DNA from 4 places in the Glutamicibacter ectropisis genome. Region 2 is predicted to be linked to each of the others. Evidence: riboswitches for the same ligand, from Rfam matches in the RefSeq annotation. Region 2 holds a riboswitch; each other region holds the start of a gene.
What was found. Region 2 has a riboswitch for S-adenosylmethionine ahead of QMQ05_RS03350 (O-acetylhomoserine aminocarboxypropyltransferase/cysteine synthase family protein). Riboswitches for the same ligand answer to the same signal wherever they lie in the genome.
Positions count from the first base shown of each region.

Region 1 (7,846 bases), 190 kb from region 2:
TCGCTTCCTTCGGTATTTTCCAGTTCCTCTGGGTGTGGAATGACCTTTTGGTGGCCACGGTGTTCACCTCCGGTGGTGGGCTGCCGATCACCAAAGCACTTCAGGACCTTTCAGGAACCTACGGGCAATCTTGGGAGCTGCTCACTGCGGGTGCGTTCATTTCGATGATCATTCCACTGGTAGTGTTCTTCGCCTTGCAGCGCTACTTCGTTCGTGGCCTGCTTGCCGGTGCTACCAAAGGGTAGCCACAACTTACCGCAGTATTCAGGGCCTCGGAATTGTTCCGGGGCCCTCTTGCTGTCTGAAATCCCGGATCTGAATCCTTGGCGTGGCCCCACAAGTACAAGCCAGACAAGTAGGCTCAGGACAAGGACCAGGCTAGGGAAAGAAAGGTCGCCAGATGGCTACAACTTTGCTGACGAATATCGCGCAATTGGTGACGGTAGATGCCGCTGGCACCGTAATGGAGAACGCCGCGGTGCTCATCGCTGAGGACAAAATCCAATGGGTAGGTGCCGCAAATGACGCTCCAGCAGCCGACACCGTACACGACCTTAAAGGCAAGACCGTGTTGCCCGGCTGGGTCGACTCACATAGCCACCTGATCTTTGGCGGAGACCGCGCAGAAGAGTTCGTCGCCCGCATGGCCGGCGAATCCTATGCCGCTGGCGGCATCGCGGTGACCACCTCTGCCACCAGAAGCCTCAGCGATGAACAACTCACGAACCTCGTTACTGCCCGCCGGGCTGAAGCACTGTCCATGGGAACCACCTGGATGGAAACCAAGACCGGTTACGGACTGGAACTTATGGAGGAGACCCGCCACGCACAGCTAGGCCGCTCACTGGTTGATACCTTGACGTTCTTGGGCGCCCACCTGGTTCCCGCCGGAATCGATGCCGACGAGTACACCGATCTGGTCGCTGGCCCCATGCTGGATGCGGTGGCCCAATACGTAGATTTTGTCGATGTCTTCTGCGAACGCGGAGCCTTCACACAGGAGCAGACCCGCCGGGTTCTGCAAGCTGCACAAGAAAAAAATCTGGCAACCAAGGTCCACGGAAACCAGCTCGGCCCTGGTCCTGGCGTGAAGCTTGCCGTTGAATTTGGCAGCCACTCGGTAGACCACGTGAACTACCTTGAAGACTCGGACATCCAGGCGCTCGCCGGTAGTTGGGGCACGTGGGATCCTCAGACACGCACCGGCCAAGTGGGAACCGTGGCTACCTGTCTGCCGGCATGCGACTTATCTACCAGGCAGCCACTAGCGCCAGGGCGCGAACTGCTCGATGCCGGGGTACCCATCGCTCTGGCGAGTAACTGCAATCCGGGCACCAGCTACACCAGCAACATGAACTTCTGTGTGGCCACCGCGGTGCTACAGATGAATCTGTCCCTGTCCGAAGCCATTGAGGCCGCCACCTATGGGGGAGCGCTGGCCTTGGGAGTGCAGGATCTGGTGGGCTCCATCGAAGTGGGCAAACGCGCGGATCTGCACGTTCTTGACGCTCCGGTGGCTGCGCACTTGGCCTACCGCCCAGGAATGAATCTGACCCATAGTGTTTATCGCGCTGGCCAGCTAATGAACTGATGGCACTTTACACAGCGACTTCTTCCGGTCGGTTCGGCGAAAATCTGGCAGTCAAATAGCCATTCGTGATAGACAAGAACCATGGCTAATACTGCTTTTAGGGGAACTCCCGTACAGACCATTGGTGAACTGCCAGCCGTAGGCTCGCAGGCTCCATCATTCACCCTCACCGACACCGACCTTGCGGATGTGACCAGCGAGTCGCTGGCTGGCCGTCGTGTTGTGCTGAACATCTTCCCATCGGTTGATACCGGCGTCTGCGCTGCCAGCGTTCGTCGCTTCAACGAACTGGCTGCCGGCCTGGAAAACACCACCGTCGTGTGCGTTTCCGCCGACCTGCCATTCGCTCTGGGCCGCTTCTGCGGAGCAGAAAACATCGAGAACGTCACCGCTGCTTCGGTGTTCCGTTCGGACTTCGGTTCGCAGTACGGTGTAACCCAGATCGACGGACCTCTGGCTGGTCTGCTCGCTCGTTCGGTAGTTGTCTTAGACGAGGACGGCAAGGTTATCTACAACCAGATCGTTCCAGAGATCGGCACCGAGCCAGACTACGATGCAGCTGTTGCAGCCCTGAGCTAAGCAAACTTGCATCAGCACTGATGCGTATGAAGGCCCATCCGAGCGTCGCGCTTGGATGGGCCTTTTGCTGTCCCGACGAATGATGACAGCTAACTGTCAGCCAAGTAGTTATGCGTCAGCGACCGCCGCGACCGAGACATGCAAAGTCTGGCCTTGCAGGTCGTGAGCAATAAAACTGAGCGACGCTGAATACCCGTCCAGGGTCATTTCTTGGTGGACTACTCTCGCCTCGGGTGCGCAGGTCAGATCGACTGTTCCTTGATCCGAGCCATGACTACTGCTCCACGTGACGGTGGAAGAGCTGTGCTTGCCAGAACACTGCAGCGCCAAAGAATATTGTCCGCCATCCAGCGGGAAACCCAAGGACAGTTCCTGATTCTGTTGTGTCACGACGCTTGAGATGGAAGCTAGCTCGTTTTCTTGGTGCACGGCGTCCGCCGATACCGGAGCTTCATTGGCGGAGCATCCGCTCAGCACTAGGGACAAGATGGCCAGCCCGGCACCTGAGAATATAGTTGTAGTTCGCATGTCAGCTCCTCACCGCCTGCGCAGCATTCAAAATCCGCGGCCCAATTTTTCGCATCAGCTTATTGATCTTCGGATTGTCGGTGCGCGAAAGGGTATCGGAGAGCCGCTCCAGACTCATCAGGCCCAACCAGATCTTCGCTCGACGGGCTTCATCGGGGTTCGGAGCGATCTGATCGGCCATTTCCAGACCGTGCCACAGGCTCAAATACGCGGTGTTCAGCGCAGGATCCCAAGCGGCGGCCAGATCCCAGTCCAGGATGCCGACTAGTTCTTCATCCACCCAGTGCATATTGTGTCCGGCCAAATCACCATGGACCAGCCCCGGTGGTACCTGAGCCAACTCATCAAGTTGGGCCCACAGACTGGTTGCAGCGCCACGCAGCTGATCGGGCAAGACATCAAAGCACTGTTGCGTGCGATCTTCGGTCCACGGGCCACGGAAAGAAAAGGGCGCAGTCAAATGATCACTGATCGGTTCCAGCGGAATATCGGCCAGATGCCTGACCACCTGGCCCAAGATTTTCGGATCCCCGAAATGTGGTTCATGGGCGCTACCGGGGATGAAGGACATTGCTACGGAAGCCAGCGAATCCACGTGCAAAATCTGCGAGGTCGCCACCGGGATCTGGTAGTCCAGCTGATCGGCCAACAGCTGCTGTAATTTCACCGTACGAGGCATGTCTGCGGTGGCTTGGACGGTGCGGGCCATGCGGATCACCGAATGAGGATTGGCGATCACCACCTTGTGGAACTGTCCACCCTCGTTCACCGAGGCATCTTCCCAAGAAAGGTCGGGGCGTAATTGGTGGGCGATGCGCAATTCTTCGTCGGTGGCGGGACGGCTCACAAATACTCCTTTAGTTCGCTATCTTCAGGCTACCTCAGCTGGCACACAGCATAATCAGCCTATGATCGAGAACGTGAATTCGAAGATCCTAAAAGTTGAGATTGTTCTGGTCTTAGCGCTGTCTTTGGGGCAGAGTGCGATCTATTCGATCCTGAGCTTTGCTGACAAACTCACGCGTGGTCCCTTGCGCGAGCAAACGACCTCGCTGAATAACCAGCTGAGCACCCGCGAATTTTTCGACTTCACCTACCAGCTGCTGGACATCTTTTTTGCCCTGGTGCCGGTAGTGCTGGCCGTCTACCTGATGAAACGCAGTACCGGACGAGGACTGCGCGAGATAGGTTTTGACCTGCGTTCTGGGGGCAAGGACGCACTGCTGGGCGCAGGGCTTTTCTTGGCCATGGGCCTTGGCACCCTCGGGGTGTATGCGGCCGGCCGGGCGCTGGGCGTGACTACGGCGCTGTCCGCAGCCAATCTGGGGGACTATTGGTGGAGCGTGCCGGTGCTGTTGCTTTCGGCCGTACGCCACGCGGTGCTCGAAGAAGTGCTGATGCTTGGCTTCCTGTTCACCTATGCCAAAAAGCTGAACCTTCGGTTGTGGACCACGATCATTTGCTCGGCCCTCATTCGCGGCAGCTACCACCTTTATCAGGGGGTGGGGCCGATGATCGGGAACATGCTCATGGGCGTGGTCTTCGGTTGGGTTTATCACAAGTATGGCCGGGTGATGCCGCTGGTGATCGCGCACTTCTTGCTCGACGCCATCGGTTTTGTCGGGTATGCACTGATCGGCCCGGCCATTGGCATTGGCGGCTAGCGCAACAAAAGATAGATAGCGCAACAAAAGACGCGCATAAAAAAATTGGTAGGTGGGGACGCCATTGTCCCCGCCTACCATGAGCCAGCTGCGAGTCTACTACAAGACAACAGACCCGTTGTCAGTTTCAAAGGTCACCGACATGATGCCCGGGGTGCCATTGGGCGCCTGATAGGCCATGGTCACCGCGCCGAGGTGAACATTTTCTGGCTGACCCAGCCATTCCAGCACACGATCTCGCGAACCGGCGATGGTGATTTCGCTGATCGCCCCGGTTGGTTCCAACGCCTTGGATGGGTGCAGGTCCTTGGCTTCATCGTCCCAAGAAATCAGGTACGGGCACTGTGGGTCGGCGATCAAACCCTTGATGCCGATCTGCTGCCAGGTCAGCTCCCGGCCGTCGGGGAACTTGCGGTTTCCCGGCACAGCCTTGCGGCCCAGGCGGTCTTCGGCGCTGGACAGGTCGTCCACCGAAACGCACCAGCCCATCCAGCCACCGCCCAGCTCCGAACGGGCCCTGACTGCTTGGCCGAAGGGGGCCTTATCGCTGGCGGGGTGATTCAGGACCTCGACCACTTCGAGGTACTGTCCATGCTTGAGTGGGAAGATGACATTGCGCGTCCCGAAGCGGGGATGCACGCCTCCCTTGACGAACTCCAAACCGAGTGACTCGGAGATTCTTTGCGCGGTTGGCAGCAGCCCATCTGGGCCACAGGCATAACTTACGTGATCTAGCCTCATCATGTGCCAATCATGGCAATATGTGACCGCAGTCTCTACTTAGGCGACCCTAATCCGAATTTCCGCCATCGAATTCTCTGCGACAAAATGGCCCACCGTGTGAAATATGACCGATTACGACCATTTTGGGGCGCTCGCATTGCAAAGATCTTCGGTTTTCAGGCACACTGGAGGCAGGTCATGAGTCCCAGTAACAAGCCCCGGCTTACTGGGCGGCAACCCTCCAGCCGCGGTGGGGTGCCCCGGGTGAAGACCTGGCCCTTAGACGCGCAAGGCGGCTAAGGACAAGCGCGGGTAACCCTGGAAGGCTTCTTGATGAGGTACTTCCATCGGTGTCTTCTCAGTGGTCTACCCCCAAAGTCATACAACTATTTTGGAGGAAACCATGAGCAACAACTGGTCATTTGAAACCCGTCAGATCCACTCCGGCCAAACCCCAGATCCCACCACCGGCGCCCGAGCCTTGCCGATTTTCCAGACCACATCCTTCGTCTTCCCGAGCGCCGAAAGCGCCGCAGCCCGTTTTGCGCTGTCCGAACTGGAGCCGATCTACACCCGCATCGGTAACCCCACCACCGATGCGGTCGAAACCCGGATCGCCGATCTGGAAGGTGGCGTGGGTGCACTACTACTCTCCTCGGGGCAGGCCGCCACGACCTTCGCGATCCTGAACCTTGCCGAGGCCGGCGATCACATTGTGGCCAGCCCCAGCTTGTACGGCGGAACTCAGAACCTGCTCAAGCACACCCTGAAGCGCCTGGGCATTGAGGTCACCTTTGTGGCCGACCCGGATAACCTGGATCACTGGCGTGATGCGGTGCGCGAGAACACCAAGGCGTTCTTCGGCGAAACCATTTCCAACCCACGTCAGGACGTGCTGGATATTGAAGCGATCTCCGCGATCGCCCACGAAAATGGTGTGCCACTGCTGGTGGATAACACCCTGGCCACACCCTACCTGATCCGCCCGATCGAGTTTGGTGCGGACATCGTGATCCACTCGGCCACCAAGTTCCTCGGTGGGCACGGCAATGCGATCGCCGGAGTGATCGTGGACTCGGGCAACTTCGACTTCGCCAAGGATCCGCAGCGCTTCGAAAGCTTCAACACCCCGGACGAGTCCTACAACGGCCTAGTCTTCGCCCGTGACTTGGGTGTCAACGGCATCCTCGGCGCCAACCTCGCCTACATCCTCAAGGCTAGGGTGCAGCTTTTGCGCGATCTGGGCTCCGCGGTCGCCCCCTTCAACGCCTTCCTGATCGCCCAAGGACTTGAAACCCTGTCCCTGCGCGTTGAGCGTCACGGCGAAAATGCGCTGGCGGTAGCCAAGTGGCTGGAAGCTCGCGCCGAAGTGCAAAAGGTCGCCTATGCAGGCCTGGAATCCTCACCGTGGTTTGAGCGTGCCAAGAAGTACTCGCAGCACGGTGCCGGATCGGTCATCGCCTTTGAACTTGATGGTGGCTCCGCGGCAGGTCAGGCGTTTGTTGACGCCCTGGAGTTGCACTCCAATGTCGCCAATATCGGCGATGTCCGCTCGCTGGTCATCCACCCGGCCTCCACCACCCACGCCCAGCTCTCCGAGGCCGAGCAGATCGCCGCTGGCGTGAGCCCGTCCCTGGTGCGCCTGAGCGTCGGACTGGAAAACATCAAGGACATCTTGGCCGACCTGGAACTAGGCTTCAACGCTGTTGCGGCCCTTGGCCAGGGCGAGGAATCGAACGAAGAACCAAACAAGGAATTGCAGGAAACTCTCTAAGCATGGCATCCATTGCGACCACCGCAACACCACAGCTCGCCGAAGGTCAGCACGGCATGATGCGCCGAAGCGCCGTCGGCGAGCACCACTTCGAATTTGGCGGCTACCTGCCAGAAGTGGAACTGGCCTACGAAACCTGGGGTACCCTCGACGCGGCCGGGACCAACGCGGTCCTGGTGATGCACGCGCTGACCGGCGACGCCCACGTCGCCCAGGGCGATGCACACACCGCCGGCTGGTGGGACGGCTTTGTTGGCCCCGGGGCGACCATCGATACCAACAAGTACTTTGTGCTCGCGGTGAATATGGTCGGCGGTTGCAATGGGTCCACCGGACCGTCCTCGCTGGATGAGCATGGTGTGCCCTACGGTTCACGCTTCCCCTTCGTGACCATCAAGGACTCGGTGCGCCTCGAAGCGCGCTTGGCCAAGCAGTTAGGAATTAGCACCTGGCATGCGGTAATTGGTGGCTCGATGGGTGGGGCGCGGGCCCTGGAATACGCGGTCGAGTTTCCCGAGCAGGTCAAGAACCTGGTGGTGATGGCCTCCTGCGCGCAGGCCACAGCCGAACAGATCGCCTTCGCTCAGGTACAGACCCAGGCCATCCGGCTTGATCCGCACTTCCACGGTGGCGATTACTACACCCAGGATGCACGACCTGACGCCGGGCTGGGCTTGGCGCGGCGCCTGGCCCACATCACCTACCGTTCCGAGGCCGAACTTGAGACCCGCTTTGGTCGCAAGCCACAGCCAGGGGAGCAACCTACCGGACAATTGGATGGCCCGCGTGGTCGTTACCAGGTCGAAAGCTACCTGGATCACCAGGCCACCAAATTGGCTAACCGTTTTGATGCTAACAGCTACCTGTTGCTTACCGAAGCGTTGATGAGCCACGACGTGGCACGCGGTCATGAATCGTTGAGCGCGGCCCTGGCCCGGTTGCAGCAGGTGAATGTGGTGGTGGCTGCGGTGAGTTCTGACCGGCTGT
Region 1 is NZ_CP125942.1:910,904-918,749, forward strand. Features, by position in the region: gene QMQ05_RS04210 (carbohydrate ABC transporter permease) at 1-245, shown strand, start outside; gene hutI (imidazolonepropionase) at 401-1,591, shown strand; gene tpx (thiol peroxidase) at 1,673-2,170, shown strand; gene QMQ05_RS04225 (hypothetical protein) at 2,279-2,698, opposite strand; gene QMQ05_RS04230 (phosphotransferase family protein) at 2,700-3,545, opposite strand; gene QMQ05_RS04235 (CPBP family intramembrane glutamic endopeptidase) at 3,607-4,362, shown strand; gene QMQ05_RS04240 (VOC family protein) at 4,462-5,106, opposite strand; SAM riboswitch class IV at 5,280-5,400, shown strand; gene QMQ05_RS04245 (bifunctional o-acetylhomoserine/o-acetylserine sulfhydrylase) at 5,489-6,859, shown strand; gene metX (homoserine O-acetyltransferase MetX) at 6,862-7,846, shown strand, end outside.
Region 1: it holds a riboswitch for S-adenosylmethionine, as region 2 does, so the genes downstream of both, QMQ05_RS04245 (bifunctional o-acetylhomoserine/o-acetylserine sulfhydrylase) here and QMQ05_RS03350 (O-acetylhomoserine aminocarboxypropyltransferase/cysteine synthase family protein) in region 2, are expected to answer to the same signal.

Region 2 (7,846 bases):
ATTCGCGTGGGCGAGGGCACCAATTTGCAGGACAACGTCGTCCTTCACGCCGATGAAGGCTACCCATGCACCTTGGGTGCCGGGATTTCGGTGGGTCACTCGGCGGTAGTGCACGGTGCCACCGTGGGTGATGGATGTCTGGTCGGCATGAGTGCCACCATCATGAATGGTGCGGTGATTGGTGAGCAGTCGCTGGTGGCTGCCGGCGCACTGGTGCTGGAGGGCACGCAGGTTCCACCACGATCGCTCGTTGCCGGTGTACCTGCCAAGGTGCGTCGTGAGCTCAGCGATGAAGAGGTTGCCGGGTTGAACGTCAACGCCGAGCATTACCTCGAATTGGCGGCCAAGCATTTGGCTGCGAACTCTTAAGCCGCGGCGAACTCTAGGACCAGTTGCCCCGAACGCCACTGGGTTGTCGTCCGTTCAGCCCGGGCTTCGGCGGCCAGCGCTTCAGCCGGGGTCATGAAATAGGTATTGATCCTTAGACGTTGTTCCGGGTCGAGCTCACTGGATAGTAGTACCAGGGGCCGACTTCCCGGGATCTTGACGGTCCTAAAGAGTCCGCAGTGCCGACTGATGTGGTGGATCGGGCAGTTCAGATCCGCTGAGGCGATGTCGGTGCGGCCGCCCTTTTCCCAGGGATCGAGGTGGTCCAGTTCGCAACGTTCGGCGGGCATGGAGCAGCCCGGGTAGGAGCAGCCTCGGTAGGCGGCGCGGATGGCTCGACCTTGGGCCTTGGAGAAAAGCCGTTGGGTTCGGCCAAGGTCCAAGGGCAGAGAAGTGCCATTGAGTACCAGCGGGTAGATGCCGGCGGTACATAGTGCGGCTCGCGCTTCACCGGGGCTGAGCGACAATCCGCTGGAAGTGACGGCATAGTCCTTGACCTGCTGTTGCATCTTTTCCCAGTTCAACACGATGCTGACCTGCGCTGCGGGTGGTGCTACACCGGAACCGGTGGGAGAGCTTCCCATCAACAGGGTTAGTAGTCCTAGTAGCCGGCGGCGTTCGGGCTTCATCTCTTCCCACGGTTTGTGCTCGGTCGGTTTCGGTGAGCTTTGCGAAGTTTCCGGTGGTGCTGATTCGGATGGATCGGCCGGCTCGGCGGGTCCAGAACGGTTCCCGCCCTTAGCCCAGTCTGGCATCGACTCCTCGTCGTCCCAGTCGCTGCCCGGTTCCCCGGTGAACTGAGCTTCGGTGTCCTTCAGATGTTCGCGGTTACCGGCCACGGTGGCCGGATTGTCCATCTTGGCGAGGTAGGCCTCGATAAAAGCCGCCTGCGAAGGCAGTAAACGAAGCACATATTCGACCAGGCCTTGGCGCATGCCACGTCGAAAAATACCGATACAGTCCAGTAGGGCCTTGATCGGGCGTTCACCGGATTTCACCTCGGCGATGAGCGCGTTAATGTGTTTGCGTGCGGACTTCGGTTCGGTGCGCAGGAAAGCCAGTGCGTCGGCTTGCAGCTGTTCTTTCTTTTTACGTCCGGCTTTGCCCTCGCCCAGATCCTTGCGGGCGGAATGCAGTTTCGTGGCCGTGGCGGCGACCGGGCGTGGGTCGACGTCCGGGTCCATGAATTGTTCGGCAAGCTGGGGCAACCACGGGGCGATGGGTTGGCCTGCCTCATTCACCCCACCAATCAAGCAGTCGGCTTGGATCAGGCGGGCCGATGCGGTGGCCCGTGGAATATCTAACCAGTCCTGCATGAGCCCGGAGGCACTATTAAAGTGGGTGCGTCCGGAGGTGGTGTGCCCTTCGGCGGCTTCAATCTGTTCCAGGGTGGGGATGGTTCCGGCGTCGGTGATGGCCTGGAAGGATTCGCGGTCAAGTTTGTGGGCGCCGGTGCGGCGTACCGCGTGCGCGGCCTGGATTTGAGCGCGCGTTAGTTGTTGGGCCAGATGCTCGGTGAGAAATGCGAAATAGGCGGCGTGCCCGGCGGGAATCTCCTGGGAAAACACGGCAGTGGCCGAGACGATCAGTTCGCTCGCCTGAGCCAAATTCTTGAGAGCTTGTGCCGTGTTCATAGCTACGAGCATGCCCCGCGACAAGGATTCCGCGGGGCAGGTGAAGACGGCGTGTGGATAGGCCTAGCTGTCAGCCTCTACCGGTAGCCAGAGCTCGCAGGTCGCGGTACTGAAATCGGCGGCCCGATCGAGCACGGCAACTAGGGATGGTCCGGGGCGCAGGCGCCAGGGGTTCGACGGGAACCATGAGGTGGCGGTGGCGGCCCAAAGTTCTTGCAGTGCCGCCGGGTAATTACCAGTGACACTGAAAACCACCCAGTGGCCGGCGGACACCTGAATGGAATCCAGGTCCTCGGGCACCGGTCCGGCTGGCACCGCGACCCCGTGCAGATAGGTGAGTTCGGATCCTTCTTGGTAATCGACATCGACCTGGTCGCTGACCTGCAATAGCCCTGCGGGGTCGGTGGCTGACAATGCCTTGAGCCGGGCATGTTCGGCCATCGGGATCGAAGCGATGTGCTCTTGGATCTGCGGGTTGACCCCATGGTGAATCAACGGCACTTGGGTTGCGTACCCAATGAGCTGGAAATTCTCTCGTTCTACTATTCGTGCGTCCATGGTGTTCCCTTCGACGTGCAGGCTGAACCTGATGATTGCTTGGCTTCGAAGGGGTCCGCCGTGTTGGCGGACTTCGCTCACGGACGCACCATGCACCGAGGTGAAGGCGCGACTGAAGGCTTCGGCCGATCCATACCCGTATCGGATCGCAATACTTAACAGGTCCTCACCGGCCAGCAGGTCCGCGGCAGCCACGTTCATGCGGAGCCGGCGAATGTACTCGGAGACCGGCATGCCGGCCAAGGAGGAGAACATCCGGCGCAGGTGATATTCGGTGGTGCCTTCGCTGCGCGTCAGTTCGGCGAGGTTGATCTCGGCACACAGGTTTGCCTCGATGTGCTCGATGAGCCGATTAAGAATTCCGATCATGATTCCACCCTTCCCCAACTACTATCCTTTGGGGAAGGGGTACGCCGCCCGATGATTGCGGACCGAAATTATCAGGCGTTTTCCAACGTCTTTTCGCGCACCGTGCGCGCGGAAGCGGTGTCACGAGTGGTGGCCGGAACGGTGGCACGGGCGGCAGCCAGGCCGCGTTCCAGATCGGCAATGAGATCTTCGACCTCTTCGATCCCCACCGACAGGCGCACCAGGTTGGCCGGGATTTCCAGTTCGGTACCGATCAGCGAGGCGTGGGTCATTTCGCGCGGATAACAGACCAGGGATTCCACCCCGCCTAAGGAGACCGAGAGTTGGAAGTACTCCATGGACTGGGCGAAGGCGCGGGCGGCGGCTTCATCTTTTAACGCGACCGAGACGATGCCACCAAATCCGCGCTGCTGGCGGGCGGCCAGTTCGTGCCCGGGGTGGGAGGTGAGACCGGGATAGTAGACACGGGTGACCTCGGGGCGGGCATCAAGCCAGTGGGCCAGTGCTTGGGCTGAAGCGCAGTGGCGTTCCATGCGCAGGCCCAGGGTTTTGAGCCCCCTCGCGGCCAGATAGGAATCCTGCGGGCCGGCCACCGCTCCCCCGGCGAACTGCTGATAGCCCACCGCTTCGGCCAGGGATTGGCCGCGGAAGTGATGATCGGCGAGAATCACCGCACCACCGAGCACATCGGAGTGCCCGCCAATGTATTTGGTGGTGGAGTGAACCACCGCGTGCGCACCAAAATCCAGTGGGCGCTGTAGATAAGGAGTGGCGAAGGTATTATCCACCACCAGCAGGGCACCGTTCTCGCGGGCAATGGTGGCCCACCCGGAAAGATCGGCGATGCCCAGTAGTGGGTTGGAGGGAGTCTCCACCCAGAGCAGTGCGGTGTTCGGCTGTACCGCGGCGCGCACCGAATCCAGGTTGGTGATGTCTACCGCAGAAGAGGTGATGCCCCATTTGCTGTGTAGTTTGGAGATCAACCGGTTGGTGCCACCGTAGCCGTCGGCGCCGAGGATGATGTGATCGCCCGGTTCAAGCACGGCACGCAAGAGGGCGTCTTCGGCGGCGATGCCCGAAGCGAAGGCGAACCCGGCTGCACCACCTTCAAGTGCGGTGAGCTGTTCTTGGAAGCCATCACGGGTGGGGTTGGAGCCTCGGGAGTATTCGTGCCCGGAACGCAGCACGTTAATACCGTCTTGGATGAAGGTGCTGGTTTGGTAGATCGGTGGGACCACGGCCCCGGTATGTGGGTCTTTGTGCTGGCCGGCGTGTACGGCCTGAGTGTTGAAGCCAGTCATCTCATGCTCCTTGAGTTTGTGGGGCTAGGACCAATGCCAGATCCAGGGCCTGGGTAAGATCTGCCAACAGGTCGGCCGGGTCTTCGAGCCCTACCGACAGGCGCAGGGTGGAGGTGTTTAGTCCGGCGGCGACCAATTGTTCTTCGGTGAGCCGGCAGTGCGTCATGGTGGCCGGATGCGAAATCATGGTGCGGGTATCGCCCACGTTCGCGGCCAGGGAGATCAGGCTCAGCCCGTCGATCACCGGGGAGACCAGTGAGGGGTCGGCCAGTTCAATGGCAAGTACACAGCCGGTGCCGTTCGGGGTGATCGTTGCCGCCAGTTCAAAACTTGGGTGACTGGATAAGGACGGGTGGTGGATGGCCGCAATGCCCGGGTGGGAAGAGAGCTTGTCGATCAGGGTGGTGATGCTGCGATGCACGTGGGCGGCGCGCACCGGCAGGGTTTCGATTCCGGTGAGGATGCTCTGGGCGCTGGCCGGGGCCAGGGTTGGGCCCAGATCGTGCAGGAATTTGGAACGCACCAGCATCGTATAGGCGCCGGCACCGTGGCGTTCGAGCAGTGAGGTGTTGTTCAGGCGTGCTCGTGGGGCGGAGATTTGTGGCCAGCGCACCGTATTGGAGAAGTCGAAGGTGCCGGAGTCCACCACCACACCGCCGAGGACCGAACCGTGTCCGGCTAATCCCTTGGTGGCTGAGTGCACCACAATGTCGGCGCCGAAATCTAGCGGCTTGACGTTCACTGGGGTGGCCAGGGTGTTATCCACGACTACCGGGATGTTGTGTTCGTGGGCGATGGCGGCAATGGCTGGTAGGTCAGCCACGGTACACAGTGGGTTGGACACGGATTCGAGGAAGAACGCGCGGGTGTCTTCCTGAATAGCGTTACCCCAAGCGGCATGATCGGCCTGGTCAACAAAGGTGACGCGGATACCGAAGTCGGCGAAGGTGTCGGTGAACAGATCAACGGTGCCACCGTAGAGCGAGGAGGAAGCCACAATGTGTTTGGGTCCCTGGGTCAGGGCCAGTAGGGACAGGGCCACCGCGGATTGGCCGGTGGCGGTGGCGACCGCGTGGGCTCCGCCTTCCAGTGCGGCTACTCGTTGTTCGAGGATGGAAACGGTGGGGTTGCCGGTGCGTGAGTAGGTGAAGCCGGATTGGCGCAGCGCGAACTTTTCGATGGCTTCGCCGTGGGATTCAAATTGGTACGCTGCGGAATTGTGCAGTGGAGGTAGCATCGGGCGGAACTCTCCGCTCGGGCGATATCCTGCGTGGACCGCGTCGGTTCCTTGGCTCATAGCTCCTTCTCGTTTCTTGATCACGAGGGAGGACCGAAGTGCATCGTGTTTGGCACAAGGCCCACGCTGATGCGGGGTTCGGAACTGCTCCATCGTTCCTGGCTTTAGCACCTTTCGGTTTCCCGATGGTTGCTGCGACGTCAACGAGCCAGATCTCTTAGTCGCTCTTGATGGGTTGTTCTTCCATGGTTGGGCATGGGCCTCACAGCGTGCAAGCGCTATCGGCGCTGACGCTTCATACAAGGTCGTGACGCTTCATATGTCGTCTACTTGTCATCATGACGCGGACACTAACGACCCTTTATGACGCGTGATCAAGATGAGAATTCCCGAGATTCCAAGGATCTTCCTCAACTTTGTGACAACTAAGCACCCAGCGGTGACACACTGTTACAGATTTGGGGCCTAGCCGAGTACCTGAACTCCGAAGCTTTGAACCACCGCACGGACCTCTTGCAGGTAGCGCTGGGCCTGATCGGTCAGCGGAATGGCGGCGTGGTTGATCCAACCGATCTCGATGCGCTCGTCGATGGCCAGCGGGATGGCCACGATGGAGGGATCCAGCTCGTCGCTGATGATGCCGGTGGAGATCGTGTACCCGCCCAAACCGATCATGAGGTTGAAGATCGTGGCACGGTCCGAGACCTGAATTTCGCGCTGGCTTGAGCGGGTGGAGAGGACCTCTTCGGCGAAGTAAAAAGAGTTACTTGCCCCCTGGTCGAAGGTCAGTCGGGGTAGATCTTCGAGGTCTTCGAGGGTGACCTGATCGCGGGCGGCCAGTGGGTTGCTGCGCGAGATGAAAATATGCGGATCGGCCAAGAACAGCGGGTGGAAGACCAGCCGAGATTCGCGCAGCAGCTTGTCGATGACCTTCCGGTTGAAGTCGTTGCGGTAGAGAATCCCGATGTCACTGCGCAGGGTGCGCACATCCTCGATGATCTCTTCGGTGCGGGTCTCACGCAGCGAAAATTGGTATTCCGCGGCACCACTGGCCTGGACCATACGCACAAAGGCGTCCACCGAAAAGGAGTAGTGCTGGGTTGAGACACCCAGCAGCCGCCGCGCGGCGGGGCGGCCGAGGTAGCGGTGCTCAAGAAGCTCCACCTGCTCGAGCACCTGCCGGGCGTAGCCGAGGAATTCTGCGCCTTCAGCAGTGAGCGTCACTCCCCTGGCCGAGCGCACCAGCAAGGTGCGCCCCACCCGGGATTCGAGTTCCTTCATCGCCGCCGACATGCTGGGCTGCGCGACGTAAATCAGGTCGGCGGCAGCCGAAATCGACCCCTCGGAAGCTACCGCCACAAAATAGCGAAGCTGCTGCAGTGTCAATCCATTCGAAACCTGAACCATAGTTTGAGTCTATATTAATCCATAGTTATATCGAGTTACCTGATATCAAGAATCACCCTGCATGATTGACGCAACGACTTCCCCTCGGCCTGTCCAGGCCTCCCAAATACAGATTGGCTATCATGGCAGACGCATTAAATTTCAGCATTAGCACCACAAGATTCGACGAGAATTACTCCCCTTCTGCGAATTCTCGAACCACGACAAACTTCGCCAATTTGGCGCGCGGAGAGCGCCGCGAAGAGAACCTTCGCAATGCCCTGACGATGATCAACCGCCGCTTCAATTCCCTGGCTCACTGGGACAATCCCCAAGGTGACCGCTATGAGCTGGAATTGGAAATCATTTCAGCAAATGTGCATTATTCCGCCGATAATACCGATCAGGAATTCCCGCTTTTAGAAGTGCTTGAAACCACGATCGTGGATAAACTCACCGGCACTCGGTCCCAGGGCATGGTCGGCAATAATTTTTCTTCTTATGTCCGCGATTACGACTTCAGCGTGGTGCTTCCAGCATCGTGCAATGAAAGCGGAGCTCCGGTGCTTCCAGAAGATTTTGGCGATCTCCATGGGCAGCTCTTCCAACATTTCTTGAACTCACAGGCATACCGTGAGCGTTTTGCCCAGCTGCCGGTGGTCTGCATCAGCGTCTCGACTTCCAAGACCTATTTCCGCACCGGCAACAGCCATCCAGTGCTCGGTTTGGAATACCAGCAGGACGAAAATTCATTGACCGACGCGTACTTCCGAAAAATGGGTTTGAGCGTCCGCTACTTCATGCCACCAGGCGCTGTTGCCCCGCTGGCGTTCTACTTCCGCGGCGACCTACTCAACGATTACACGAATCTGCAGTTGATCAGCCTCATCAGCACGATGGAAACGTTCCAGAAGATTTATCGCCCGGAAATCTATAACGCCAATTCGGCCGCTCCTTCTGTGTACCACCCGAGC
Region 2 is NZ_CP125942.1:721,521-729,366, reverse strand. Features, by position in the region: gene QMQ05_RS03370 (gamma carbonic anhydrase family protein) at 1-369, shown strand, start outside; gene QMQ05_RS03365 (HNH endonuclease signature motif containing protein) at 366-2,021, opposite strand; gene QMQ05_RS03360 (AraC family transcriptional regulator) at 2,085-2,948, opposite strand; gene QMQ05_RS03355 (cystathionine gamma-synthase) at 3,020-4,249, opposite strand; gene QMQ05_RS03350 (O-acetylhomoserine aminocarboxypropyltransferase/cysteine synthase family protein) at 4,251-5,546, opposite strand; SAM riboswitch class I at 5,633-5,723, opposite strand; gene QMQ05_RS03345 (LysR family transcriptional regulator) at 5,952-6,893, opposite strand; gene QMQ05_RS03340 (DUF1852 domain-containing protein) at 7,016-7,846, shown strand, end outside.

Region 3 (7,846 bases), 100 kb from region 2:
CAGCGATGCGTCCAGCACAGTCCCAAGCCAATCTCATGACCGACTATCCAGGGGCCGAGTCATTAGAGCGAGACGGTGAGCTGGCACTACAGCTCTTTGGCCAGTGGATACAGGACTTCGCCACGGTGCGGCGCAAGGTCAGCGCCGCCCTAGCTCTAGCCCATGTGGCTGCCGGCTGGTGCGATGCCACCATAGGTTTTGATACCAAGGTGTGGGATGTGGCCGCCGGAGCCCACCTGGTACGCATGGCTCATGGTACTTTCCGAGGATTGTCTTTCGGGCATGCGGATCTAGCTGATCACGAGTGTCCAGGATTTATCGCTCAAGGTCCAGGAGCAGACTATCCATCGCTGGATCGCGCCGCGCAACATATCCACCAGTTGCGCACTCGTGGCACGGCTGAAGAAGTCTGACAATAGCTAAGTTCCGCCTCGACCCCTCGGCTTAATACCGATTCGGACGTATCATAGCGACATGGAACCACTATTCCACCGGACCGCACACTCCGCCGTGCGGCACCATGGAGGCGGAGGAGTGATCCTGGGAGGCCTCGGAGCAATAGCTCTCTTCGGCGCCTTCGCAGTGATGTTGGCTATGCAGTCTTCGGACTGGGAGCCACTGCTCATCGGTATTAGCATGGGCGTTTCCGCAGTACTCTTTGGCGTGGTGTATCACTTCACGCATTAGAGACTGACGCTAAAAGATAAGACTGTGGCCCCGGACGCTAAGCATTCTTAACGTTCCGAGGCCACCATACTGTCCGCTACTCTTTGCTCCCTTTACAGGTGCGTTGGGGCAAACATCTTCAGCAGAGTCTTGACCACAATGACATTCGGTCCCTGCTCAGCCAACGCTTCTGTGAGCGCTGCACCGATTTGATCCACCGCTACCTCGCGAGCTGGTACTCCAAAGGACTGAGCCAGCGCCACGAAGTCAGGTCGTGCCAACTCGGTGGCGGTTGCTTTGCCAAAGGCACCTTCCATATATTCGCGCAGGATGCCGTATCCACCGTCATCAACAATCAGCCAGGTCACCGGAGCTTGATGTTGCTTGGCCGTGGCCAGCTCAGCAATCGAATACATCGAGGAGCCATCACCGCTGACCGCGAGTACACGCTGCCCGGTGCCAATGGCCCCGCCAATAGCCGCAGGGAAACCATAGCCTAGCCCGCCGGCACCCTGGGCCGAATGGAACTGCCCATCTTTGGCGTCCCAGCAGCTCCAACCCCAGTAGGCGGCAATGGTCATATCCCAGAAGGTCTGCATCGACGCTGGTATCGCTTCACGGATATCGGCCATGAACTTTCGTTCCTTGGCCAAATCTTGCCCGTCAAGACGCTCCTGAATTTTCTCCAGAGTGTCAGCTACCACCTGCTGGGGGCTGCGGCCATGCCACGAGGCCCGGGAAGTGAAACCAGCGGCTTTCAGATCCCGGTCGAGGAACTTCAGTGCCTCGCGAGCATCGGCACGGATACCCAGTGCCGGAGTATTAGATTCCAGCACCCGCGGTTCAGCATCAATCTGAATCATTTTGCCGCGCGGTTCCATGGTGAAGTAATTACTGGTCACTTCTCCCAATGCAGAGCCGATCACCAGCAGTACGTCGGCATCTTCCATGACCTCGGTGGCGTGGCGATCTTCAACCCATGACTGCAAAGACAGCTCATGGTTCCAGGGGAAGGCTCCATTGCCGCCGGGGCTGGAAAGTACCGGTGCCTGCAGGGTTTCGGCCACCGCGAGTAGTTCTGCCTGTGCCCCGGCACGGCGTACACCGCCACCGGCGATAATCGCCGGGCGCTGAGCATCCGAAAGCCAGTTGATCGCTTCGCGAACCAGTTCTTCACGGGGTGGGTGCTCATAGGCTTCAGCTAAAGCATCCTGTACCGGTGGAACCATCACCTGTGCGAGGAGAACATCCTGTGGCACTTCCACCCAGACCGGTCCCATAGGCACGGTGATGGCCCGAGCCCATGCATCCTGAATAGCCGAGGGGATGCCCGAAGCATGGTGGACGGTTTGCTGGAACTTGGTGACGTTGGCAGCCGAAGCCTTCTGGTCATCAAGCTGGTGCAGCATGCCTTTGCGTCGTGCACCCAATCCATCTAGTGGAATCTGGCTGGCCACGACGACCATGGGCACACCGGTGGCGTACGCTTCCTGCAACCCGGCCAGGGAAGTCAGTGCGCCTGGTCCGGTGGAGAGGAAGAGTACGCCCACTTCGCCGGTGGCACGGGAGTAACCATCGGCGGCGAAGGCGGAGTTGTTTTCTACGCGCGAGGAAACGAATTCCAAGTTGGAACGCGACAGCGCGTCGAACAGCCCCAAGGCGTGCTGTCCGGGGATGCCGAACACAGTTTTGGCGCCCAGCGCGCTCAGGGTCTCAATGACCAGGTCGCCACCATTGCGTTGGGGCTGTTCGCTCATTACTTGTTCAGCCCCTTGTTGGAACGGAAGTCGCTGATCAGGGAGATCAGGTCGTAGGTGACGTGGCTGGCGGCGACGCCGGTCAGTTCTGCGTGGTCGTAGGCTGGCGACACCTCAACGATGTCGGCGCCCACGATGTTCAGTCCGCGCAGGCCACGCAGGATTTCGAGTAGTTCACGGCTGGTGATGCCGCCGGCTTCTGGAGTTCCGGTGCCCGGTGCGTGGGCAGGGTCCAGCACGTCAATGTCCACCGAGATGTACAGCGGACGGTTGCCAATGCGATCACGCAGCTTGTCAACGATTTCGCGTACACCCTGGTAGTAGACGTCCGAGCTGGTCACGATACCGAAGCCGAAACGCTTGTCGTCTTCCAGGTCTTTCTTGCCGTAGAGCGGGCCGCGGGTACCTACGTGGCAGATCGCCTCGGTATCCAGGATGCCTTCTTCGACCGCACGGCGGAATGGAGTGCCGTGGGTGTATTCGGCACCGAAGTAGGTGTCCCAGGTATCCAAGTGGGCATCGAAGTGCAGCATGGCCACCGGGGCACCGGCGCGCTGCGAAGCTGCACGCAGCAGTGGCAGTGCGATGGTGTGGTCGCCACCGATGGTGACCAGGCTTGAACCATCTGCGGTCAGTTCCAGAGCTTCGTCCTGGATGGTTTCAATAGCCTCGTTGATGTTGAACGGGTTAACTGCGAGGTCACCGGCGTCCACTACCTGGCTCTGCGCAAATGGTGAGGTATCGGTGGCTGGGTTGTAAGGACGGATCAGGCGCGAGGATTCACGTACGTGGTTGGCGCCGAAGCGGGCTCCTGGGCGGTAGGAAACGCCGGTGTCAAAAGGTACACCGATGATCTTGATGTCGGCGTTTTCAACCTGGTCAAGGCGTGGCAGGCGGGCGTAGGTTCCAGCGCCTGCATAGCGTGGAATAACCGCTGCGTTGATTGGCCCTAGGTGGCCGTTTTCCTCAATGCGGACTTCTTTCATGTTCTTGCCCTCCCGGCGCTTGACGACATTAATCGCAGTTGCCTAATACGAAACTTCAGTTTCCTATTATGCTATTTTGTTATCGAAGTCACGTCAAGATACACGCACCCAAATCTGAGACTATTACCCATAAACCCGCTTAATGCATTAGATGCCGTGACCCTATAAGGGTCACGGCATCTAACAAGGTGCAATCGGTGCAAAACCTGCCTTCAAAGATCCGTCCTGCATTTCTGCTGCGCAGGAATCCGGACTTAAGACAAGGGTGGTTCGCGGTAGTTTTTGATACTGGCCTTAACAAGTGAACGGTCGAGCTCATGGATGGCCACCGCAAATCCAGCAGAAAGTACCAAGGACTTCAGCATGAGTTCCGAAAGGTCATCGGCCACATAGACCAACTGAATGGGGCCCACAAGGATGAGTAAGATGATCATCCACAGGCCATAGGACCAGGAAACATGAGATTGAGCCATTTGCGGGAAGCGGGCGCGACGTCGAATCGTGCGTAGCCCGATGACCACAATCACCACCGCGATAATGACTGCGCCAATGAAAAAGAAATTACGTTGCGTGCGAATCCACGTCAGGGTGGTGCCGGCAAGAACGCCAACAAGCACCGAAGCCCACCAGCCGATGCAACGGAGCTGATCCCGTGCACCAGTTTCCTCGCTTGTCCTCACGCCACTCCTATCAATCACCGCACTCAGTGCGCACGATGAGCACACCTTTTTAGAATACGCGCTTGGCAACACCACACCGAATAGGTGCCGAACAGATCAGAGGATCAAAGTCCACGTCACCAAAGCGACTTCATCGGACTCGTTTTCCCAGCTATGCGGTTCCCGCCCGGAAAAAGTCATGGTGTCACCGGCCTCAAGTTCAACGCGCTGCTCAGGCAGAACGAGGGTGAACCTTCCGGCAATCACATGCAGCACTTCTAATTCGCAATCCACCGAATACAGTTCTGCTTCACCGACACCTTTGGGTGCAATTTCAGCTCGGATCATCTGTACCCGTTTTTCACCGCGCGGAGTCACCAGCTGTTCGGTAATCCCATCACCGCCCAAGGACACCCGCGGTGCTTCGTGAAGCCGAACCAACATGGTTTCGGGCACTTCGAATAGCGTCCCCACCTCAATACCCAGCACCTCGCACAGCTTCAGCAGTGTTGACACCGAAGGGCTCGTCAAATCTCGCTCCACCCGCGAAAGAAACCCCTTGGTTAATCCGGAAAGCTCGGCCACCTGGTCGATAGTCATGCGCTGTCGCTGACGTACCCCACGTAACCGAGAACCAATATTGATTGCAGCTCCGCTTGATTCCACGGGCAGGGTTTTCATGCATTCACTCCATCGGGTCGTTCGTTAGGGCACACCAGGCAACGATTGAGTGATTCAAGGGTTCACCGCGGCGAGTTTACTAATAGTAAACAGAGCATAGCGCCCAGCCTGCAAATATGCTGTGTCTCACACGCTTCATACTCAAGGCACGTACATACTTACTTAGACTCTGTGCATGGATCACAGCAAAGAACTCCTGCAGGAATATCTCTCCGATGCCCGCGAAGCCATCGTCTACAAGGCCCAAGACCTGAACGATCGCCTGGCCCGCAAACCACTAACCCCCACAGGAACGCATATCCTTGGTGTAATCCATCATCTGGCCATTACGGAATACGGATACTTCGGACAGTGCCTGAACCGCACCATTGATGATCCCTATATCCAAAACCTCTTGGACATCGATGATCCACAAACCGATTTCCTACCACCGGCCCAGCTCAGCGCTGACAAAATTATCACGCTCTACCAAGAATCGACTGCTTTCGCCGACGCAGGGATCCGGGCCTTGCCTCTGAACGCGCCGGCGGAAGTTCCGTGGTGGATTCGCCGACGGCACACCACACTCGAACATCTCATGGTGCACATGATCGCAGAAACCTCTCGGCATGCTGGCCATCTTGATATCGTGCGCGAACAGCTTGATGGTTTCGTCGGTTTACGTGCGGCAGCCCCAAACCTCCCCGACTATTCAGCGGCACAATGGGCCGAGCAATACGAAGCGATCGACCGCCTCGCCACCACCAAAACTCAAGAGTGAGCACCAGAACAAGTCACATAACGGAACAGATCTTCATTCTGCGTAGCACCGGCGGGTAGCATCACAAGTGTTGCTTCACGAGACACGGCGTTAAGCTCCGACTAGCCGTGCACCAACCCCAGATTCATGGGTGGTTCGGATGAAGAAGCGGTCCGTTCACTCACTGTGTTCGGGCAAGAACTCAGCGAGAGCGCATCACATGGCATATTCTGTTCTGCCCATCCTCGACCGCCAAACCGGTCAAGTGCAATTTAAGTTCCAGGGCCAATGGCTGATCCGCTACGTTGATGACCCCGGGCAACTAGAACACTTACTAGCCCGCTGCGCACGTCGTCCGCTCTTCAACCCTGATTCCTCTGAACTGGTCCTGGGTGTGGCCACGGTCGGGCAATCACAGGGGCGCAGCATTGCTTTTAGCCTTGCCAAATTCCCAAGCCTGAAGCCCCTCACTAAACTTGGTAGCTGACCCGTTCACCGAGTTTCGCTAAGAAATTCGACCTGCCAAGAGAGCTGTTTTCGTGATGTCGAACCCCTCAACAACCGAACCGACTCGTGCCCAAATCCAACGATGGCGAAAGTACCTCGCCGATGAAGTCGCCGAAGGCGCTATCTACCGAACCCTCGCCCAGAAGAAAACCGGGCAGGAAAAACAGATCCTATTAGGTCTGGCCGAAGCCGAAGCCCGGCATGAGGAACACTGGCGGTCCAAGCTTGGAGAGCATTTCAAGCCAGTGCGCCCCTCATTGCGCCGTACCATCCTGCGTTTCCTCGCTCGCAACTTCGGCTCAGTCTTCGTGCTGGCTATGGCACAACGCTCAGAGAGCAGCTCGCCTTACCGTAATGACAAAGACGCGACCGCACAAATGGCCGCCGACGAACAGGTCCACGAAGAAGTAGTGCGTGCGTTGGCCACCGCCGGCCGCGCTCAGCTCTCAGGCAACTTCCGTGCAGCAGTCTTTGGCGCCAATGACGGGTTGGTCTCCAACTTGGCACTGATCATGGGTATCGGGGCCACCGGCGTTTCTTCCACCTTTGTACTCTTCTCCGGTATCGCAGGGCTCTTGGCCGGTGCGCTGTCCATGGCAGCTGGCGAGTTCGTCTCCGTGCGTTCCCAGCGTGAGCTACTGACCGCCTCTCGACCCACCCAGGTCACGCTCACCGCGGCCCCCAACCTCGACTTGGATTCCAACGAGTTGGTGCTGATCTATAAGGCCCGCGGTATGAACGATGAGGATGCAGAACACCGCGCCGCCGAACGCATGGGGTTGTTCACCTGTGACTGCAACCCATCATTCTCGTTGAACCCTGAGGAACGTTCAGAGGAATTGGAAAGCGAACACGAGGAGCTTGGCTCCGCCACGGGCGCCGCTTTCACGTCGTTCTGCCTCTTTGCTTCCGGTGCGGTCATTCCAATCCTGCCGTACATCTTCGGACTCAGCGGTTTGACGGCCATCATCATCTCCGTCGTTTTGGTGGGCATTGCACTGATGATCACCGGCGCGATCGTCGGATTGCTCTCGGGCGCTTCCCCGCTCAAGCGTGGTCTGCGCCAGTTGGCCATCGGTTGGGGTGCCGCCGCAGTGACATACTGCCTGGGTCTACTCTTCGACGTACAGGTCGCCTAACCAGATCATTACTCGCAGCAATAAGAACAACCTCGCTTCCCATCTCGGGGAGCGAGGTTGTTCGTTTCTCAGCGCTACCAGCGTGTACGACGGCGCAACGTACCCATAGAGTTAATGAACTCCATGGCCTCGGCCGCGGTATCCACGAGCGCTATTCTCTCTTCCATCACTCGCTCGGCAGCCAACGCCTTCAGCAATGGCCACGCGGGCATGGTCTTGGTCCAATACTCACGCCCGAGTAGAACCATAGGCACCACGCGTGCACCGGTGGCGTAGTAGTTTTCGCAAGCATCCTGGAAGATTTCTTGCACCGTACCGGCTGCCCCGGGCAGGACCACCAACCCACCCGTGGACTGTTCCAAGAGCACCGCTTCGCGGATGGAATTGGTGAAGAACTTTGCGATCTTCGTTGCAAAAAGATTGGGTGGTTCATGCCCGTAAAACCATGTCGGTACGCCCAGAGATTCTCGGGTACTGGGGAATTTTTCTTTGACGGCGAGCGCGGTGCGGGCCCAACTGGTGCGCTGGTGAATGGCATCCGGCTGTGAAGCTAGCATCTGGAGAGCAAGTTCAATCTCTTGTGGCTTGTAGTCTGCCAACCACGCTCCAGCATTGGCTGCTTCCATGGCTCCCGGTCCCCCACCGGTGGCCACCGCATAACCGTTCTGGGTAATCATTTGCCCAAGCTGTACCGTCTGCGCGTATTGATCTG
Region 3 is NZ_CP125942.1:619,254-627,099, reverse strand. Features, by position in the region: gene QMQ05_RS02960 (inositol monophosphatase family protein) at 1-413, shown strand, start outside; gene QMQ05_RS02955 (hypothetical protein) at 475-687, shown strand; gene QMQ05_RS02950 (thiamine pyrophosphate-binding protein) at 780-2,423, opposite strand; gene speB (agmatinase) at 2,423-3,409, opposite strand; gene QMQ05_RS02940 (hypothetical protein) at 3,664-4,089, opposite strand; gene QMQ05_RS02935 (helix-turn-helix domain-containing protein) at 4,186-4,749, opposite strand; gene QMQ05_RS02930 (DinB family protein) at 4,925-5,509, shown strand; SAM riboswitch class IV at 5,583-5,695, shown strand; gene QMQ05_RS02925 (hypothetical protein) at 5,709-5,975, shown strand; gene QMQ05_RS02920 (VIT1/CCC1 transporter family protein) at 6,031-7,134, shown strand; gene QMQ05_RS02915 (LOG family protein) at 7,209-7,846, opposite strand, start outside.
Region 3: it holds a riboswitch for S-adenosylmethionine, as region 2 does, so the genes downstream of both, QMQ05_RS02925 (hypothetical protein) here and QMQ05_RS03350 (O-acetylhomoserine aminocarboxypropyltransferase/cysteine synthase family protein) in region 2, are expected to answer to the same signal.

Region 4 (7,846 bases), 940 kb from region 2:
AGCACCGCTAAGAACCCCGGTGTTCCGCTGGCCGCCGCCAGAGCGGTGACCGTTCCAGAAAGTCCTGCCACCGCACCGGTGGACAGATCGATACCACCATTAAGCACATCATCCCCGCCGGCGATGATGACAATGGCCAGCCCCACCCCGGCGATGCCGAAGACCGATGCCTGGGTCAAGATGGTGAGAATATTTGAAGCAGTCAAAAAGTACGGCGAACCGAAAATAAATAGCAGAAGCACAGCGGCAATACCGGCATAGCCAATCCAGGCCGCGAAGCTTGGTTTCTTGGTACGCACCGAGCGCTCGGCGCTCACGGGATCTTGGCTTACGGGAGTCAGGGTAGAACTCATGCGTTCACCTCTTCGAGTGGGTTTTGAGCAGCTTGCCCGCTGGAAGCCAACTGCAAAATCTTTTCGGTACTCGCCTGGCCAGCTGGTAGTTCGGCGATGATACGCCCGCGATAAAGCACCAGTACCCTATCGGCGAGCCCCACAACTTCTTCCAGATCCACACTGACCACCAGCGCCGCGGCCCCGTCCTGAGCCAATTGGGAAATTTGCGCATAAATATGTGCGCGACTTCCGACATCCACACCGGAGGTTGGCTGGTCTAAGACCAGCACGTCGGACCCCTTGGCCAACCATCGGGCCAAGACGCTCTTCTGTTGGTTACCGCCAGATAGACCGGAGGCTACTGCTTCAACATTGGCCGGGCGGATATCTAGACGTTGCACCAGTTCCTTGGACACCTCGCGTTCTTTGCTCGGATCGAGCAGGCCAAGTCGGCGGCCCAGTTTGCGTAGGCTTGCGGCGGCAATATTTTCGCGCACCGTATTGCGCAAGAAGATGCCATCTTGGTGCCGGTTCGACGGGACGTAGGCTCCAGAGCGGGAGACAAAATCAGCGGCAGAAGTGACCGCTTTGCCATGTAATAGCGCGGAGCCTGTGTGTGCAAGGTTGCCGGTAACGGCATCGGCCAGCACCTCAATTCCCGACCCCAGTAGTCCTGTGACTGCGACGATTTCGCCAGGCGCCACCGTGAGGTTGATTCCGTTGAGCTTTCCCTGCACCGATAGTTCAGCTAATTCAAGTACCGGGGCATCAGCACTGGTTGATGCCCGAGTTCTCTGGTGTGAAAACTCATTAACTTGGTTACCGAGCATCAGCCCGATGACATCTTCAATGCTGTCTCCGGCCGCGAAACTTGCATCACCGACATTTTTGCCATTGCGTAGCACCGTAATTCGGTCGGTGATCGATTGCAGTTCTTGTAGGTAGTGGGAGATGAAAATAATTCCCACGCCCTGATCGCGCAGGTGTCGGACGGTGCCGAAGAGTTGTTCTACTTCTTCGTTGGCCAAGGGCGCTGTTGGTTCATCTAGGATCAGTACCTTGGGTTCAGCTAGCACGGCCCGGGCAATTTGGATGAGCTGCTGCTGGGCGACGCTGAGCTCATCAACAAACGCTGCAGCATCCAATTCTTGTCCGGTGGTGCGCAGGATGTCGGCACGTGCTGCTGCCTGCACTTTGCGCTCGTTACGCCACAGCCCAGCACTCTTCGACGTGCCAAGGTACAACTGTTCGGCAACGGTCAGACGGCCAGCCAAATGGCGGTCCTGGTGAATGACTTCAATACCCAGCGCTTCGGCATCGGCTGGGCGGCGAATGGACACTACCTTGCCAGCAAGTTCTATCTCTCCGGAGTCTAGAGTGTATAAACCGGTGAGGATTTTGATCAGTGTGGACTTCCCTGCACCGTTTTCACCTACGAGGCCCAAGACTTCTCCGGCTCGAAGTTTCAGCTCTACTTTTTCAAGCACGCTCACGGTACCAAAGGATTTGTTGATACCGCGCATGTTCAGCAGTTCATTAGATCCCGTTGTCATTGCGCACCTGATTCACATTGTCCTTGTCAACAAAAATCGGCTCGGCGTAGCTGGTGGCTGGTACCTTGTCGGTTTGCCCGTCGAGGAAGAGCGCGATGTTTGTGGCCGAGGTGGCCGCAATTTGCTTGGTGGGCTGAGCAACGGTGAACTGATATGAGCTCTGTGGATCTGCGATGAGGTCCAAGGCTCCGGGCTCTGCGTCCACGCCGTACAACTTGATGTCGTTATCTGTCGGGTCGATGGCCTGCGCGGCACCGATCAGTGGCATGTCCCAGCAAGACCAGATCGCGTCGACTTCACCTTCCGGTAGCCTGCGCAGTTGATCCTGAATCTGGTTCTTGGCATCTTCGATCGTGCCTTCGTACTTGTCCTGTAGCTCAGGGGTGATCTTCTCAATGTTTGGGTAGTCTTCCAGCACCAGATTCAGACTGTTGTAGCGAATACGGCACGGAGTCACACCGGGGAAGCCGTTAAAGACGAGAATCTTGCCTTTGCCATGTAGATCTTCAGCCATGGTGCGCGCCAGCGTGGTGCCGACATTCCAGTTGTCGCTGGTGACGTTGTTCTTGGAGTATTCGCTCTGGAAATCGATGGTGAACAGTGGGATACCGGCCGCATCTACCTTGGCCAGCGCAGGGGTTAATGTCTGGGCGTCGCCCAAGATGACCACGATGGCATCTGGTGATTGGGTAATCAGGTTTTCGACATCAGAGACGTGTTTTTCGTCTTTTGCTTCGGCCTGGGTGGCAATCACTTCGCCACCGAGTTCTTTGACCCGTTCTTGGATCTGCTGATACACCACGCGCGAGTAGTCGTGCAGGATGTCCTTGGCAGCAATTCCGACTTTTTTACCTTCGAGTGACGGCACATCGTTCAGTGACTGTTCCGTTTGTGGGGTGGTGTTTTGCGCCGCTACCGGTGCCACGTCAGGTCGTGGTTCCTTGAGCGAGCAACCGGTCAGCAGTGTTGCTGCTGCCATGGTTACTGCCAATAATTTCAGGGTGTTCGGGCGAGTGCGAGTCATGCCGTCCCTCTCTTAGACATAGTGAACCGAGGGATCCCGAACTCAAAGTTGCGCTTCGCTACCCGGGAATTCCATCGCTCCTGGCGTTAGCACTTTCTGCGGGTTGCAGACTTGCTGCGGCGTCACGGAGCCAGGTCTCTCAGCCGCTCTGGATGGGTATTCTTCGAGTTAAACATCGATCCGATGGGCGTGCCATTAACGCGTCACCGGAGGGAACAAAGCGTCAGAACTCTTCACAAAACACGGGTTCATCCGGCCAAAAACGGTGTCAGAAGTGCCGGAGTCACGTCATATTTCCGCATATTAAGCTCTGCGGATGAGTTGCACGTCTAACTGCACTGTTCAGTTTTCGTAACAGGACGGGTGTTGAGAAATATGGCCACTGTATAGACTGAATACAAAGTCACCATCTAAGGGAAATTTCAATGGACCCAATGAACACCATCAGTCTGATGTTTGGGCTGGTCATACTGACCGTGACCGCCAGCATTTTGGCTCCGATGACTGCCTCGGGCCAGCTCAAACGCAACACTGCGGTAGGCATCAAAACCCGTCACACCTTATCGAGTGATGAAGCGTGGTTGGCTGCTCACCGCCATGCCGCACCCACGCTCAGAATGACAGCGTGGATTGGATGGGTACTGTTGGCCATCGCCGCAGTTCTTTGCTTTATGCAGAAATTCCCGTGGGCGCTGACCGTGACCGCTGTCGGCTTCTGCCTCAGTCTTTTGCTTTTGCTCGTGGCAGGATTCCGCGCCAATAAGATTGCCAAGCAGTACCCGAGTAGTTAGTCGCTAGTGTCTCTCGTGGCGAAGATTCGGCCGCGAAGGATCAAAAATATCCATCTGCCAACAGGCTAGTTGCATTAGAAGATCTGTAATTGCCCCAAGGCAACTCGCGCATAAATCGCGTGCTGTAGGCGTAACGATTCACTGGTGAGGCGCGTATCCACACCGGTGACCTGCCCGATACGCTCCAGCCTCTGCATCAGCGTATTGCGGTGAATGTGTAAAATCTCGGCCGCTTGAGACATCGAAGCAACGCTTGCCACCACCAAGAGGGTTTTTGCTTGTTCTTGATTCAATTCCTGCGCAGGCATCGCAAGATATTTGAGGTTAGATACCGGTGTGCGGGCGATAGCCACCGCGATCTCTTCAGTCCACAGTTCACGATGCCCCTGATCTGGAATCAGTTCAGGACGTGCCACCAAGGTGCGCAATACTTCCGCCCGGGCCAAGAGCTCACCGACATCTGCCATCCCCGGGCCGCCAAGATACCGATCATCGGGTCCAACAACGCTTTGGCCATGATCTTCACTAGCCTTGCGAAGTCTCCACCTCGCGCCAAACAACGTCACCCAAGAGGTACTTACCCCTTGGGTTCCTGGCTGTGCAAAGGCTGACTCTTGCCCTGCCGCTTGTCCTTTGCCGACTAGACACACTTCCAAGTGCAGGTGCCCGCTGAGCCCATGTGCCTGAAGCATCCGGCCAATGATTTCCGGTGCGACATTCCCGGCGAGCAAGGCGGAAAGAATATCCCTGGCTTCGGCTGCCCGGCGAGCGCTACGCGAATGCTCACGTTCTTGGGCGACCAGCAGTTGCACGGTCAGCGCAATCAGCTCAGCTAGTGGTTCCACCTCATGGGGTGCACCGGTAAGTCCAATGACTCCACACACGCGGTCATTAATCTTCAGCGGAAGATTCACCCCGGGCTGGGTCCCGGCGGTTTCATCGCCGTGAGTGACTCGGATGACCCGCTGGTCTCGAAGCACTTCAAGGCTTCCTGCGTGCAACGTTCCGATGCGCGAGCTATCACTGGAGGCGATGATTATTCCATGCTCATTCATGATGTTCACATGGCGATTAATCGTTGGTGAAATGGTGTCGACAACCTTTTGCGCTAGTGCGCTGGCTAGTCGTGGTTGCTCCATTTCGCTCATGAAGTCATCCTAGCTTCCTGCCCCAAAAACATGGAGGACTCACCGCGACGCGCATCAAGGTTTCGCACTTTCGTCCTTCACCTTGCCGCTGGATGATGTTAGGCTCACCCCAGTCAAGTATCGCAAGGAAAGGTTCACCATGAGTTCGGCGATCAGTTACTTAACCGGGGGTTTCCTTGTCTCCTTGCTCGTATCGCTCAACATGACCTGGCACCAGCGTTTACCTGGACTACTTGGCCCTGTACTGATCGCGGTGTGCCTGGCGGGGTTAGTTGCCTGCCGTATCTATACCGCCAAGAACCAACCCCACTGGCAGGATCCACGCGAAGTTTAGGCTGCGTCGCGCTCGCGCTGCACTGCTTGAACCGTGTTGGTGGTGTCCGGGGCAAAGGCGTATAACTTTCCATCTGCCACGTGCACCCAGAAACGACCGCAGAGGTCGGTTGTTTGGTTCTCAGCGTTTTCTGGCCACCAGTCAGCTTCGAGAGTTCTGGTTGACGAGATTTCTTTCGCCTCAAAGTTTTTGGTTCGCGAATCCGAGGCGTAGGCCTTCTTCAGCTCTGCTTCCGATGGCTTGCCAACGGTGTTCAGTGCTAGACATTTATCGCTTGGCACGTCTGCGCTGTAGTCCATCACAAAGATTCTTTCCATCCCCGTATTGCGCTGCATCAGCTTGATGTTGCTTCCGCCTTCTGGCACCCAATTGGGCAGTAGTCCGGAGGAAACAGCCTCTTGGGAAGACTTGGCAGTCTTTTCAGTGGATTCATCATATTTGTCCGTCATGAGGTCTGAAACGGAACAACCGGAGAGCGCCAAGGCCATGGGTGCGGCGAATAATGCGGTGGCGACATACTTTTTCTTGATCATGATTCCATCGTAGAAATCGACCGCCACTAGGCACATCGTCTTCCTGTTGGAAAAGATCGCGCTACGCTTCATCCCCTCGGTGGAGCAGTGCTCAACATTTCTCCTACTTCACCGCCTAAACTGACAGCATCGACGTCTCGTTCCAGGAGTGATCACCCATGGCGCCCACCGAAAAGATTGCCGTCACCGGCTCCACCGGGGCGCTCGGCTCCCTCGTTGCCCACGAACTGGCAGACCGGCGCATCCCGCAGCGGCTCTTGGTCCGCGACACATCCCGGGCGCCGAAACTCCCAGAAGCTACAGCCCACAAGTTCGACTATGCAGATGCCTCCACCAGTACCAAAGCTTTAGAAGGTATTGAGGTGCTCTTTATGATTTCCGCCCCGGAGAGTGAGCACCGCATTCAACTTCACACCAGCTTCATCGATGCAGCGCGTGCCGCCGGGGTGAAGCACATTGTTTACACCTCTTTCACCGGCGCAGCACCAGATGCTGAATTCACGCTGGCCCGCGAACACTTCGCCACCGAAGAGTACTTGCGAACTTCCGGGATGCACTTCACCTTTTTGCGCGACAGCTTCTACCAGGATTTTTTGCCGGCCTTGGTAGGAGACGACGGAGTCATCCGCGGACCTGCTGGCGATGGACATTTCGCGCCGGTGGCCCGAGCAGACGTGGCACGTACCGCCGCCACCATTCTGGCTTCGCCTTCCGAACACGCCAGCGCCACCTATGAGCTGACGGGACCGCATTCCCTGAGCATGCATGATGTGGCACAGATCCTCAGTGCCGCACGGGAGCAAAGCATTACCTTCCACAACGAAACCATCGAAGAGGCCTATGCTTCGCGCTCCAGTTATGGTGCACCGCAGTGGCAGCTTGATGCGTGGGTGAGCACCTATACCGCGATTGCCAGTAATTCCATGGCCAAGGTCAGCGACCACATTGAGATCATCACCGGGGCCGCTCCCCGTTCCTTCGCTGACTACCTGCGCAAATAGGTGCGCATGACGCTAAAGGCGGTGCGTTCGATCAGTTCTGGGGCCTGATCCGACAGTTGCTCTAGGCTCGCTGGCTCGGAAGCAATGGAGTAGGCCGCCAGGATCCCCGCCTGATCAAGCTCCTGATCGCTCAATGCAACCGATCCGGCCACCACGATCACCTCGGTCGCTTCACCCGCCGCCTGAAGTACCCCGCACACCACTTTGCCGTTCAGGGATTGACTGTCCAGGCGTCCCTCACCGGTAAGGACCAGATCCGCGGCACCTAAGATGCGGTGCGCGTCGAGCACCTGCGCCACCAACTCCCATCCGGGGGTCAGCTCCACTTGGAAGTACGAGGCCAGGCAGATCGCCAAACCACCAGCGGCACCCATCCCAGGCTGTTCCTTGAGTGTCCTTCCGGTATCTGCTTCAAGTACCTGGGCCAACGTGGCTAACCCACGATCTAGCACCTGCACCTGCTGGGCCAAAGCCCCCTTCTGCGGACCAAACACCGCCGCCGCTCCCTGGTCCCCGAGCAAAGGATTGGTGACATCGCAGGCGATCTGCCACTGCACTTTTGCTGCTCTTGGATCCAAATTGGAAACGTCAATTTTTGCCAGCTTTTCCAACGCACCACCACCTGGTGGCAGTTCTTCTCCATGCTCATCCAGGAACGTGGCGCCCAGCGCGCTGAGCAATCCGGTACCGCCATCGGTGGTGGCTGAGCCGCCGAGGCACAAGATGATCTGTTGCACCCCGAGGTCTAGGGCTCGTAATACCAGAGGGCCGAGCCCCGCGGTACTAGCGTCTAAGGGTTTGCGTGGCACATCGCTGACCTGTGGCAGGCCGGCTGCTTCGGCGGCTTCCACAACAGCGATCTTCTGGTCCTTGGATAATCCCAGTCGTGAGGTGACCGGGCGGCCGAGCGCGTCGGTGGTTTCCACGGTGATTGCTTCGGTGCCCCACGCATCGATTAGTGCTTCTAAGGTTCCTTCGCCACCATCGGCAAAGGGCAGCGCGGTGATTTCAATCTGCTGGTTGCGGCTCTTCGCCGCCTTAGATACTCCCTGTGCCAAAGCTTGTGCCACTTCGCTGGCTCGGGCGCTGCCTTTAAAGGAGTCAGGAACGATCGCTACGCGCAGCAG
Region 4 is NZ_CP125942.1:3,382,807-3,390,652, forward strand. Features, by position in the region: gene QMQ05_RS15885 (ABC transporter permease) at 1-353, opposite strand, end outside; gene QMQ05_RS15890 (sugar ABC transporter ATP-binding protein) at 350-1,888, opposite strand; gene QMQ05_RS15895 (substrate-binding domain-containing protein) at 1,872-2,912, opposite strand; SAM riboswitch class I at 2,981-3,071, opposite strand; gene QMQ05_RS15900 (SdpI family protein) at 3,347-3,703, shown strand; gene QMQ05_RS15905 (CdaR family transcriptional regulator) at 3,778-4,851, opposite strand; gene QMQ05_RS15910 (hypothetical protein) at 4,991-5,185, shown strand; gene QMQ05_RS15915 (hypothetical protein) at 5,182-5,718, opposite strand; gene QMQ05_RS15920 (SDR family oxidoreductase) at 5,877-6,719, shown strand; gene QMQ05_RS15925 (glycerate kinase) at 6,704-7,846, opposite strand, start outside.
Region 4: it holds a riboswitch for S-adenosylmethionine, as region 2 does, so the genes downstream of both, QMQ05_RS15895 (substrate-binding domain-containing protein) here and QMQ05_RS03350 (O-acetylhomoserine aminocarboxypropyltransferase/cysteine synthase family protein) in region 2, are expected to answer to the same signal.